One region of the Spongiibacter sp. UBA1325 genome, then DNA from elsewhere that is predicted to be linked to it. Evidence: predicted binding sites of a transcription regulator. Region 1 holds the regulator's gene; each other region holds the start of a gene.

Region 1 (3,140 bases):
CAGTTGTCCGGACCGCGTTGGCATCGTTGCCAAAGTGAGCCAATTTGTCGCCGATCAAGGGGGCTGGCTAACCGAGGCCAATCATCACGCCGATGCCGACAGCAATTGGTTTTTCATGCGCAACGAGATTAAAGCCGACTCACTGAGTATCGGTGCTGAGGCAGTGCGCGAGGCATTTACGCCCTTAGCGCAGGAATATGACATGGAGTGGGAGCTGGTCGACTCAGCGCGGCGGCGCAAGGTGGTGATTCTGGCAAGCCATGCCTCACACTGTATTGCAGATTTATTGCACCGCTGGCATAGCGGCGAGCTGTACTGTGATATTCCCTGTGTGATCTCAAATCACGAGAACTTGCGCAGCATGGTCGAGTGGCATGGAATTCCGTTTGAGTATGTGCCGGTCGACCCTCAAAACAAGGCACCGGCCCACGCCCGTATTCAAGAGCTAACGGAGAGCTATGCCGCTGATTGTGTCGTGCTGGCGCGCTATATGCAGATTATTCCTCCGGAATTTTGCCGTGCGTACAGCGGCAGAATGATCAATATTCACCACAGCTTTTTGCCTTCTTTCATTGGCGCGAACCCCTACCAGAAGGCCTATGATCGCGGCGTAAAATTGATCGGCGCCACCAGCCACTACGTCACTGAGCAGCTGGATGAGGGCCCGATTATCGAGCAGGACGTCATTCGAGTGTCGCATCGCCATAGCAAGGATGACCTGGTGCGTCTGGGTAAGGATGTCGAAAAGAGCGTACTGGCCCGCGCGCTTCGCAATCACCTTGAGGACAGGGTGTTAGTGCACGGTAATAAAACTGTCGTTTTCGACTAAGCTTGGGGGCAACAGCTGGCGCCTTGATCGAGTCGTTGTCATATAATTGTCATTAAAGGCCGTTTTAATGCAGGCTCAAGCATCCACAGGCTACAAGGGAAGAGCATGAGCACAAAGACCATCCTCATCGTCGATGACGAAGCCGCCATTCGCGAGATGATCCGCGTAGGGCTAGAGCTTGCCGGTTACGACTGCATCGAAGCGAGCAATGCGCAGGAAGCGCACGGAATTATTGTTGATCAGCGCCCGGATCTGGTACTGCTGGACTGGATGATGCCAGTCACCAGCGGTATTGAGCTGCTGCGCCGCTTGCGCCGGGAAGATTTAACCCGGGATATGCTGGTCATCATGCTCACCGCTAAAGACGATGAAGACAACCGTGTTCAGGGCCTGGATGTCGGTGCTGACGACTACATTACCAAGCCGTTTTCTTCCCGAGAGCTAATGGCGCGCATTAAGGCGGTGTTGCGCCGCGGCAGCTCGCCGGAGCAGGAAGAGACCATTGAGGTGGATGGCCTCAAACTCGACCCCGCCAGTCACCGCGTGTTTGCCAATGGTGAGCCTTTGGATATGGGGCCCACCGAGTTTAAATTACTGAAATTTTTCATGACCCACCAAGAGCGTGCCTATAGCCGTGGTCAACTGCTTGACCAGGTATGGGGCACCAATGTCTATGTTGAAGAGCGCACGGTAGATGTTCATATTCGCCGGCTTCGCAAAGCGCTGCTGACCGACGAGCGAGACTTCGGGCAGCTGATTCAAACCGTTCGCGGTACTGGCTACCGTTTTTCCGCAACGGGGGTGAGCGCCTAGCGCTGCTCTATGCGGTATTACGGCTGGAAGACGGAGCTTGTTCGCGTAGTGCTGCCATTGGCAGCGGCGGCAGTGTTTGCAACAGCGTTCGACCTTGGAGTGTGGCCCGTTTTTATCGTTGCAGCGGTGATATGCACCTGGCTGCTATGGCAACTTCAACGACTGAGCGACTGGTTATATAGAGGCTTGGGTACCGAGCCGCCAGAGGCAATTGGCATGTGGGGTCAAATTTTCGACACGATTTACGATATGCAGAAGCATGCGTCGGGAGATCGTGATCAGTTACAAGCAATTATTGATTACTTACATTCATCGTTTGCATCGATGTCAGATGCCGTGGTGATGCTGGATCGTCACGGCAACATCGAATGGTGCAACGATGCGGCGATGGATCTACTTGGGCTGCGCCGGGATGAAGATGTCGGCTTGCAGTTGCTGAATTTAGTGCGCAACCCGAATTTTGTTGCCTACTACGAAGCTGAAAAATACGCCATGCCCTTTGAAATGGCGTCGCCGGTAAACAGCGAGATACAGCTCAGTTTAAGCATCAGCTTTTTCGCGGAGGGTAATCGTTTACTGTTTGCCCGCGATGTCACGCGAACCCACCGTCTCGAAAAAATGCGCAAAGATTTTGTCGCGAATGTGTCACACGAATTGCGCACGCCACTGACGGTGATCAATGGTTATCTGGAGACGTTTTCTGAGCACGGTGGCGACAACCCGCGCTGGGATCGCGCCATCGATCAAATGCTGCGGCAGTCTCGCCGCATGCACCACCTCATTCAAGATTTAATGCTCTTATCGCGACTGGAATCCGTCCCTCAAGCCAGCGAGCATGAAGTGATACGTATCCGCCCGCTGATGGAAATGGTGCGCGAAGAAGCCCTCGCGGCCGCCAAGGGCAATCGCCAGATCGACATCGAATGTGACGATGCCATTGCGCTCAAAGGGCAGGCGACGGAAATACGCAGCGCGCTGTCTAACTTGGCGGTAAACGCCGCGCGCTACACCGCCGAGGATGACCGAATTGTGCTGCGTTGGTACCAGGATGACAGCCACGGTGTGTTGGAAGTGCAGGACAGCGGGATTGGTATCGAGCCGCAATACATTCCCCGTCTAACCGAGCGCTTCTACCGGGTTGATCAAAGTCGCTCCCTCGATACCGGCGGTACAGGCTTGGGTTTGGCGATCGTGAAACATGTTTTGTTGCGCCACCGGGCCGAGATGAAAATCTCCAGCCAGCCGGGGCATGGCAGTACGTTCAGTTGTTTATTTCCACGTTCATTAATCACTCGGGTAAACTGATTTCTCATTGTAATAAATCCGTCATCTAGCGCCGCTAAAATGACAGCCGTGTTACCAATTTTATTGATCGGGAGATACCTGTGAAACTGAAGCAATGTCTGATGGCGGCCGCATTTGGCCTTTCCTCTATGTGGGTGGCGGCAGCCACTGAAGTTGATCCGGCGCTGCCTGTGTACGAAAAGGCGGCGGGTGT
Region 2 (3,140 bases), on a different contig from region 1:
ACGCAATTGCCATCGCCGTGCGAGCAGCGAGGCCTGCCTTTCCTGGGGCGCTCATGATCGCCATGATTTCATACCAGGCGCCAACTAACGCCTTACCCAGAGCAGGGTTTTTCTTTAATACCTCGGTGTTCACCACGAGCAGGTCGATAATTTCGCCGGGTATTTGAGAAGAGTCGAACACCTTGTTTGCGCCGGGCATGGTGAGAATTTCACTGAGTAATGGGTTCCAGGTCACCACAGAACTTACCCCCGCTGTTGGGTAGATAGCGACCATATCGGCGTCGGAGGTATTCACAACGGTAACGTCAGATTCGCTCATGCCGACGCTATCCAGTGCCCGCGCCAGCAAATAGTGGGAAACACTCAACTCAACTAAATTCACTTGCTGCCCCTTCACAGCCTGAAGTGAGTCGGTATTTTTCAGTACCAGCCCGTCATTGCCATTAGAAAAATCGCCGACAATTAGCGCGGTACTGTCCACACCACCGGCAGCGGGAATTGTCAGCGCATCCATGTTCGTCATGGTGCAGGCGTCAAACTCGCCGGTGGTGTATTGGTTTATTGACTCGATGTAGTCGTTGATCTGAACGACATCAATCTCAATGCCGTATTTCTTCGCCCATTTATCGACGATTTTTTGCTCGTCACCATAGCCCCACGGCATCCAGCCAACATAAATTGACCAACATACTTTGAAGCTGTCTGAAGCGAGACTAAAAGAGGAACATGAGAGAGTAAGTAGTAATGCGGCTATTCGTTTCATTGCCTGCCTCCGGCATCGTTACGCGGTAAATAGAGCACTCCTGGCAACTGGCTGCCGATCGTCTCCCGGGCTTTTGTCCCGCCGTGTAACCTATCCCGTGGCGAATCCAATCGATGAGGGAAGAGGTCGAAAGCTCTCGGACCAGACGTTGTGCAAGGTGCGCAACCGGAACCCTAGCTCTCCATTACCAAATTGTGATGCTTTGACAGCATGTCCTGCGATACCAAGAGTGCGGACACCGTGTTCTATACAGAATCCATGCCAACACTACTTCCACCGCCAATTCACGCTACTCGCCGGCCGCGGCGATCGAATCTGCCGCCACTACCGCCCTCCAATGAGGCGTAAAATGTTCTAACGCACAAATATGTCGCACTCAACCAGCCTGGTGGTTGTCACAAATTCGTCAACACTTCGACATGTTTTCTTTGTTAAACCGTCATAGTCCGTCCCTAGACTGGCCCCCCGTTATAACTAGACCAATCCACCTCTTTCTAGGGAACTGTTATGAACAAGAAGTTATTGAGCGCTTCCATTGCCGCTATTCTGGCTGCAACATTGTCAGCCTGCGGCGGCGATGACGGACGAAATGGTAGCGATGGCCAAGACGGCGCGGTAGGCCCACAAGGTCCTGCGGGCGTAGATGGAAGCAATGGTGCAAATGGCGCTGATGGGCAGGATGGCGCAGACGGTCAAGATGGTGCTGATGGCGTCTCTACGGTGACCCCTAAAGGCCTCAAACGGTTTGCTACCGCTCCGCTCGGCGCTGAGTTTACCGGGATATTCGTTAACGAAGACGGCAAGCTGTTCTCCAATATTCAGCACCCAAGCAGCTCTAACACAACCACCGATTCAGCTGGCAAGGTCTTTAACGTAGGTACCGTTGGCTACTTTAACGCCGACGTTAACAACATGGGCGATATCGCCGCTCTGGATTTCCCCATCACCGCGGCACAAAAAGAAACCGTACAAAGCGCCGCTGGCAGCTACATTGTGTTGGCACAGCAGGGTGACAACCTCGCCGATGGCAACAAAATGGGTGACATCCTCAGCGCTAACGGCAGTTTAATCAAAAGCTCTAACGACCCCGACTTTAACGGCGCCGTCTCCGATGGTGGCACCGGCTACTACCTGTATACCAACTGGGAAGACCGCCCAGGCAGCATGAGCCGTATTCGCTTAACGGATACCTACAGCCCGACCCAGGAAGGTATGCTGGACTTCTCCAGTGTCGACGGCACCTGGGTTAACTGTTTTGGCACCGTAAGCCCCTGGGGCACGCCGCTGTCGGCAGAAGAACTGTACTTTGACAATACAGCCGACTGGTTCAATGCCAATGCCAATTATTTCTCCAATGCCGAAGCGATTGCTGAATACAAAGGCTACCCGCTTGATCGCAGCGGTAACTGGGGCAACCCTTACGACTACGGCTACATTGTCGAGATCGGCACTAACAACACTGCAGCAACAGCCAATGTTGCCGATGTTGAAGTGAACAAACTTGAGCTGATGGGGCGCTTCTCACACGAAAACCCCGTGGTTATGCCAGACCGCCGCACCGTCTTCCTCAGCGACGATGGCACCGGCACAGTGCTGTTTAAGTTTGTGGCCAACGCCGCTAACGATATGAGCGCGGGCAAGCTCTACGCCGCAAAAGTCACCCAGTCCAATGGCATCACTGACCCAGCGGAAGCTGCCTTTGCTGTGGAGTGGATTGAGATCGGTGCTGGCAATGAGGCCGATATCGAAAACGCCATTGCGAGCTTCGACGGCACGTTTGCCGACGCCAAACACATTAGCGATGCGCAAATTCAGGCCTTCGCAGAATTCAAGTCAGGGCAAGATCTCGACAACAGCGGTAGCGTTGCCGCCAACCCCTTTGCCGACGAGCGTGTCGCCTTCCTTGAAAGCCGCAAACTCGCTGCCGCAATGGGCGCGACGGCTGAGTTCCGCAAGATGGAAGGCATCAACATCAACTTCGGCTTGGCCGACACATGGTGGAATAACGGCGCTGCAGATGGTGCTCAAGCCTACATGTATCTGGCCATGTCTTCGTTCGACGCCACTATGGCTGACGGCGCCGGAGACATTCAGCTAGACGGCACTCACGGCAAGTGTGGTGTGGTCTACCGCATGAAGCTCGTTGAAAAAGATGGCCTGGTGGACATCAACACCCTCACCCCAGCGCTTGTCGGCGGCCCCTACTACGGCGATCGCGCAGCAAACCGCTGTAACACAAATAACATCTCCAACCCCGACAATCTGGTGATCTTGGACGATGGACGAGTGTTGATTGGCGAAGACACTGGCAACCACGAGAACAATGTGATCTGGCTGTTTGAAGATCCTGCTCTGTAGTACGACGCGCGGCCGATGG
Region 3 (3,140 bases), 660 kb from region 1:
GAGAGCTGAAGTACAGCCGGCTGCCGTCGGCGGTAAATGCCGGGCCAGTCAGCTCGCTTTTACCGCCGGGGACTTGCAGCAAGATCTTCGCATTGGCATTGGGGACCATTACCATCAAGCGCATCGCATCGCCATCTTCGGCGACGATAACGTCGCCGGCGGGGCTGACAACCAGGTTGTCGACATCGTCATAGGGGGTTTCGTCAACGGCGGTGAGCTGTTCGTTGTCGAATACCACTTCGATAAGATCGTTGTCGATATCCAAGGCATATACCCGGTTGTCGCCTTTACAGGCAAAGAACACCACCGCCCGCAGAGGGTGGCTGCTGCCCGCGACGGTGCGGCCGTCGGTAAAGCTTTGTATCCATATTCCCTCTCCGCCTTTGAAGACGGTTCCCGGTGCACCGGCGCCGGTTGACGCAATATCGGCGCGAACGTCAGCCTGGGGGCGTTCGGGCGATTGGACTTCCACCCATTTCACTTTGTGCAGCTGTCGCGCCTCGCTGAGTGCGTCCTGATAACCGCCATTTTCGAAGCCCTCGATTTCCAGCACTTCCAGCAGGCCGTTATTCAAGTTGAGTCCCTGCCGCCCATTCATCGATGGGGCATCTCCCAAGGCGGTGTAGCGGTAGAGCCGACCATCGCCGGCATCCTCGGTGAGATACACGGTGCGAGTGGGCAGGTCTACGGCCACTGCCTCATGGTTGAAAATTCCCAGCGCTGGCCGAGCCACGGCGCTGTCTGCATCGCCAAAGGGATCGCATTCGTACACCAGGCCATCCCGGACTTCCTCGCAGGACAGCCAGGTTTGCCAGGGGGTCGCGCCGCCTGCGCAGTTGTTGCGGGTATCTTTAAGAATACGGTAGTTGTCGGTAATGCTGCCGTTGGCGTCAAAACGCAGAGCACCCACTCCGCCAGGTGTGGATTCACTGTTGGATACGTAAACCCAGCCGCCGTCGTCGCTTTGGAATACCGCCCCGCCATCGGGGTTGCTGTGCCAGAGCGTGAAGTTGAGTGATGGCGAGAAGCCGGCGCGGGCCACGCGGCGTATGGAGAAGCCTTCGGGAATCAATATGTCGTCAACGTCAGAGGTGAATAAGTCGCCGATATTGGCTAGCGGGCCGGGTGACAGCGGCAGCTCGGTTGCCGGGGGAACGGGCGGTTGTGGTGGCTGGGGTGTGTCGCCGTTATCTGGCGTGGTGTTGCTTGTGCTGCGACTCGAGCCGCCACCACATGCGGCGAGGCCAGCGGCGGCGGCACCGAGAAACATTGCGCGCAGCACGTCGCGGCGGCTCTTGATAAGGGGTGGCTGTGTCACCTGTCTACTCCTTTTACTGGCCCGTCTGCGTGGGGGCAGCAGGCCTTAGGCAAAGATTCACTAGGCCGCGAAAGGTAGAGCAAAACTGTGGCAGTTTAATGACACGGAGGGCGCGTTTGTGTCGCAGATAACGGCGTAGGTACTTTGCAGAAGGCGTGACAGGGTGGGGCTATCGACGGGGCGGCTGAAGGGCCAATACCACCCTGCAGCTGCCGTGCTCGCTTGGGCTAGTGGTCGCCAAACAGAAAATTGCGAATCAGCTCTTTACCGCCCTCGGTCGCAAAGGACTCGGGGTGAAACTGAATGCCATGGATTGGGTGTTCGCGGTGCTGAACCCCCATAATTTCGAACTCACCGCCGCGCCGCACCTGGCTGGGGTCGCTAAAGGCATTGGGCGGGATGTCGCCGACTAGCGCAGTGACTTGCAGGCAATCGGGTAGAGACTCTGCCTCGGCGATCAGCGAGTGGTAGCGCATGACTTCCAGCTGGTCCGGGACATTGGCAAACATGCCTTGGTCATTGTGGGTGATCGGGCTGATTTTGCCATGCATGGGCAGTGGCGCCTTGACCACATTGCCGCCGAATACGTGGACGATGCCCTGCATGCCTAAGCAGACGCCGAGTAGCGGAGTGTGCTTGCCGAGCTCGGCGATCACCTGTGAGCACACGCCAAAGTAGTGTTCGTCATCCGGTGAGCCCGGGCCGGGTGAAACGATAATGCGGTCGGCGTTGAGCTGGTGGATCTCATCCAAACTTAATTCGTCGTTGCGTTTAACGACAATACGAAAGTCGTCGAGCCGCCCGCGGCTTTTTTCGCTGCTCAATATCTCGCCAATATATTGGTAGAGGTTGTAGGTGAAGGAGTCGTAGTTATCAATGATGAGGACTTTCACGATTCGCCTCCTTCGCGGTCATCGACCATAAACTTATCCAGGACCTTTTTGGTGCCGGCGAACTTGCGCCGAATTTCCTCGTATTCATCGTCGGGGTTGGAGTCGTACACATTGCCGCCGCAGGTTTGCACATAGGCTTCTTCGCCATTGGCGAATACCGTTCGAATAGGGATGGCAAAGGTGCAGTCCCCGTTGAATGAAAAGTGCCCGACCGCGCCGCCATAGGGGCCGCGTCCGTCGCCTTCCAGTTCGTTGATGATCCGCATGGCCTCAATTTTGGGGGCGCCGGTTAGCGTTCCCGCCGGGAAGTTGCTGGGCAGGGCCGAGAACATGTCTTCGCCCTCGGCGATAATGCCGACAATTTCGCTGGAAATATGCTGCACGTGGCTGAAGCGCTTAATGTCCATCAGGCTGCGCACCTTCACCGTGCCAAACTGGGCCACACGACCAATATCATTGCGATGCAGGTCGACAATCATATTGTGCTCGGCGATTTCTTTGGGGTCGTTGAGCAGTGCGCGGGCCAGTGCGGTATCTTCTTGTGGGTCGGCGCCGCGCCGGGTGGTGCCCGCCAGTGGGAAGGTTTCCATCTCGCCTTGGCGCAACCTAAACAACAACTCGGGACTGGCACCGATCAGTTTTTGCTCGCCAAATTTTACGTAGTACATCTGCGGCGAGGGGTTAATCTCACGCATTTCCTCGTAAATATTGATGGTGTCGCCTTCGAGGCGAAAGCGCTTTTTAAAACCGACTTCCGTCTGGAAAATTTTGCCGTCGATAATGTCCTGCTTCACCTTCATGACGGCGGCGCGGTGATCGTCGCGGCTCATGGTTTCGCCGCAGGAATATATTTTCAAGGGGCCGTTTGCGACATCGTCTTCGGCGAGCAGGGCTTCAACATCATCCAGGCGGCTGTCGTGGTAGTAAAA
Region 4 (3,140 bases), on a different contig from region 1:
TGGCAATATTGTCCACCCCCGTCAGCGGCTCTTCGGCATTGTCGAAGGGGGAGCCTGCCACGTCATCCCGAGGGGCGTAGATGCTCTCGATGGTTTCGCCGTCAATATCAATGGCCCAGATATTGTCGTCACTCTTCGTGGAAAAGAAGATAAAGCCATTGAGGTACCAAACCCCTTCATTGCCTCCAAAGATCGTGGCGTCGACCTCACCCACCGTTGCAGGCTGAGCGCGGCCGTCGTCAATGGCATCGTTCCATACAATCGGCGTCGGGCCGGCACGCGCGGCATCAATGCCGGCAGGCACATACAGCACCTGCAGTTTCCCGGCAGCCATGTCGGGGCGCTCATTGGCTACCGGCCAGCTGCTGCTCGTCCAAGCGGTGCGGTAGAAGCGGTCGGTTTCGCTGTCGATATCTTCGGTGTGGTAAATCGCTCGGCGCTCGGCATCAACCGCCACCATTTCGTGGGCTTTGCGGCCGAAGCACGGCAGCTCAACGGCCTCGCCGCCGTCGCGAAGCGGGCTGCACTCAAACATCTTACCGTCCCAGATTTCCTCGCCGTTAATCCAGGTTCCCCAGGGGGTGGCGCCGCCAGAGCAATTCGTGGTGGTACCGCGCTGGCAGGGGTAGGCATCGACAAGATTACCCGCCGCATCAAAGCGCAAGGCACTGACCCCGCCGCCGAAAAATGGCGGCAAGAACGCGGCGGTATCGCGGTCTAGATTGCGTCGGAATTCACCAGTCGGGTCCTGGTCGCGGATCGTTGTCAGGTCGCGCGCTTCGGAGTTACTAACATAGATCCAGCCACCGTCGTCGGTTCTGAATGTGCCACCGCCGTCGGGGTCTGAATGCCAGAAGAACAGCGGGTCAACACTGGGTACTGGCGGCTCGCCAAATACCGCCAACTGACGGGAGGTGAACCCCAGGGGAAGACGAATGCCGTCGTCATTGGGCTCTTGCAGAGGGCCAATGTTGCGAAATTTACTGGAGAACGTCGCACTACCATTGCTGCTGGAACTGGACGAACTGCCACCACAGGCGGTCAACCAGCTTGCCGTGGCGACACTGCCTGCCGAGAACAACAGGTTGCGCAGAAATAGTCGCCGCGACCAGCCCTTGCGCTCCGCTTCTTTTAATAATGGATTCATCCAACCTTCCCCTCTAGTTTTCTAACTACTATTTTCTATTACTTGTATTTTCTATTACTTGGCCGCAGCGCCCAGCGCTAAAAAATGGCGGCCGTGTGACACCGAGATGACAAGCCCATAGGTTTTAGCATAGTTATATGACAGCGAGATAACATTCCGGGCTGACCCTCAGGCCAGCAGCGCCTCTGCATGCAACAGCTTACGCACCCAGCGGTGGGCGAGATCATGGTCCAGGCGCGGATGCCACGCTGCGGCAACGGTGATCGACGGCATCGTCGCCGCAATCTTTACCTCACTCAGCGGGCCAGACATTACCGATAGCAGCCGGCGCGGGATCATCGCGATGAGATCGCTAGCCGCCAGCAAACTCGGCAACACCGCAAAATTGGGCAGCGTAACCGCCACTTTGTCGAGCAAAGGCGAGTGATGCAGGTCGCGAAATAAGCCTCCTTCAAAGGCAAACCCCGTGGGTGAAACAATGACATGGTCATAACCCAAAAACGACTCTGCGGAGGCTTGCTGGTCTGCCAGCGGGTGCCCCTGCCTTGCCGCTGCGATGTAAGGGTCGGTAAAAAGCTCTTCGCTGGAAAAGTCCGCCGGCAGGGCCTGCGGAAAACTCAGCATCAAATCCAGCTCGCCGCCGCGAATCCGCTCTGCAGCCGCTTTACTGTCCAGATCGTACAGGGCAACTTTCACCTTTGGCGCTAATGCGCGAATCCGCTGAACCAGTGGCACTATCAGGGCGATTTGCAGGTAGTCATTCGCAGAAATCGACAGTGTGAATTCAGCTTCCTCGGGAACAAACACCGGCGGCGCGATCAACTGCCGAGCATCGCTGAGCAACTGTTTGATGGCAGGCCGCAGTGACTCAGCGCGAGAGGTTGGCGTCAACCCCCGGGGGTTGCGCACAAACAAGGGGTCGTCGAACAAATCGCGCAGTTTTTGCAGAGTGTAGCTGACACTCGGCTGGGTGACATGCAATCGCTTTGCCGCCTGGGAGACACTGCACTCATCCAGAAGTACATCCAGCACTTTCAGGGCATTCAAGTCGGCCTTCAAGATATCGCTCATTTTTATATCTTTTATAAAATTTAATAATTTGATTTATACCATGTGCATTTCTATAGTCCAGCCACACTCCACACCTCCACCCATTTTGGAAGTCGACTATGTCCTCGCGCAGCCAACATGCCTCAATTTGCCGGATGTGCCACGCCGCCTGCCCAGTCATTGTGGAAATGGAAGATGGCCTCCCGGTTAAGGTGACTGGCAACAAGACCAGCCCGACCTATCACGGGTTTTGCTGCAGTCGCGGCCAGGCCTCGGTGGAGCATATTCGCCACCCCGACCGCTTGCTGCACTCGCTGAAACGCATGCCCGATGGCCGCTTTGAGCCCATCGCGATTGAACAGGCAATGGATGAGATTGCCGAAAAATTGCGGGCGATCGTCGACCAACACGGGCCTCGCGCACTGGCCGCTTATTTCGGCACTTACTCCGGCCCCTACCCCGCCGCCGGTACGTTGCTTGGCTCACTGGTGGCCTCGCTGGGATCACCGATGATATTTGCCAGCGCCACCATCGACCAACCGGGCAAAGATATCGCCAACGCCATGCTCGGTCACTGGAAAGCCGGCCCCCAGGCCTTTGCCGACTCCGATGTTTGGCTGATGCTTGGCGGCAACCCCATGGTGACGATCGCCGGCGGCGTGCCCAGCCAAAACCCCGCGCGACGCCTCACCGACAAGATCAAAGATGGCATGACGCTCATCGTGATCGACCCGCGCAAAACCGAAACTGCCGCGCGCGCACAAATTCACCTGCGCCCAACGCCTGGCGAAGATGTCGCGGTGCTGGCGGCAATGCTGCATGTCATCATCAAAGAGCAGTTATACGACGACTCCTTTGTTACTGAAAACGTGAAAGGCTTTACCGAGCTGAAAAATGCCGTTGCCCCCTACACCCCAGAGCATGCGGCTGCGCGCGCCGACGT

The links. Region 1 encodes PhoB, which activates phosphate uptake and scavenging genes when phosphate is short. Its sites were predicted from a motif close to TGTCATAAANNTGTAACA; they were not measured.
Region 2: the regulator PhoB is predicted to act here: its motif matches at 1,157-1,174, upstream of B3K78_RS05840 (alkaline phosphatase PhoX).
Region 3: the regulator PhoB is predicted to act here: its motif matches at 1,405-1,422, upstream of B3K78_RS15350 (alkaline phosphatase PhoX).
Region 4: the regulator PhoB is predicted to act here: its motif matches at 1,242-1,259, upstream of B3K78_RS04060 (alkaline phosphatase PhoX).

Annotation. Positions count from the first base shown of each region.
Region 1 covers NZ_DBTD01000010.1:71,699-74,838, reverse strand. Annotated here, with positions in the region: gene purU (formyltetrahydrofolate deformylase) at 1-829, shown strand, start outside; gene phoB (phosphate regulon transcriptional regulator PhoB) at 935-1,642, shown strand; gene phoR (phosphate regulon sensor histidine kinase PhoR) at 1,652-2,947, shown strand; gene B3K78_RS12305 (PstS family phosphate ABC transporter substrate-binding protein) at 3,028-3,140, shown strand, end outside.
Region 2 covers NZ_DBTD01000006.1:11,971-15,110, reverse strand. Annotated here, with positions in the region: gene B3K78_RS05845 (putative urea ABC transporter substrate-binding protein) at 1-763, opposite strand, end outside; guanidine-I (ykkC/yxkD leader) riboswitch at 824-951, opposite strand; gene B3K78_RS05840 (alkaline phosphatase PhoX) at 1,271-3,121, shown strand.
Region 3 covers NZ_DBTD01000010.1:734,783-737,922, reverse strand. Annotated here, with positions in the region: gene B3K78_RS15350 (alkaline phosphatase PhoX) at 1-1,318, opposite strand, end outside; gene B3K78_RS15345 (anthranilate synthase component II) at 1,546-2,211, opposite strand; gene B3K78_RS15340 (anthranilate synthase component I family protein) at 2,208-3,140, opposite strand, start outside.
Region 4 covers NZ_DBTD01000004.1:265,401-268,540, reverse strand. Annotated here, with positions in the region: gene B3K78_RS04060 (alkaline phosphatase PhoX) at 1-1,147, opposite strand, end outside; gene B3K78_RS04055 (LysR family transcriptional regulator) at 1,316-2,218, opposite strand; gene B3K78_RS04050 (molybdopterin-containing oxidoreductase family protein) at 2,317-3,140, shown strand, end outside.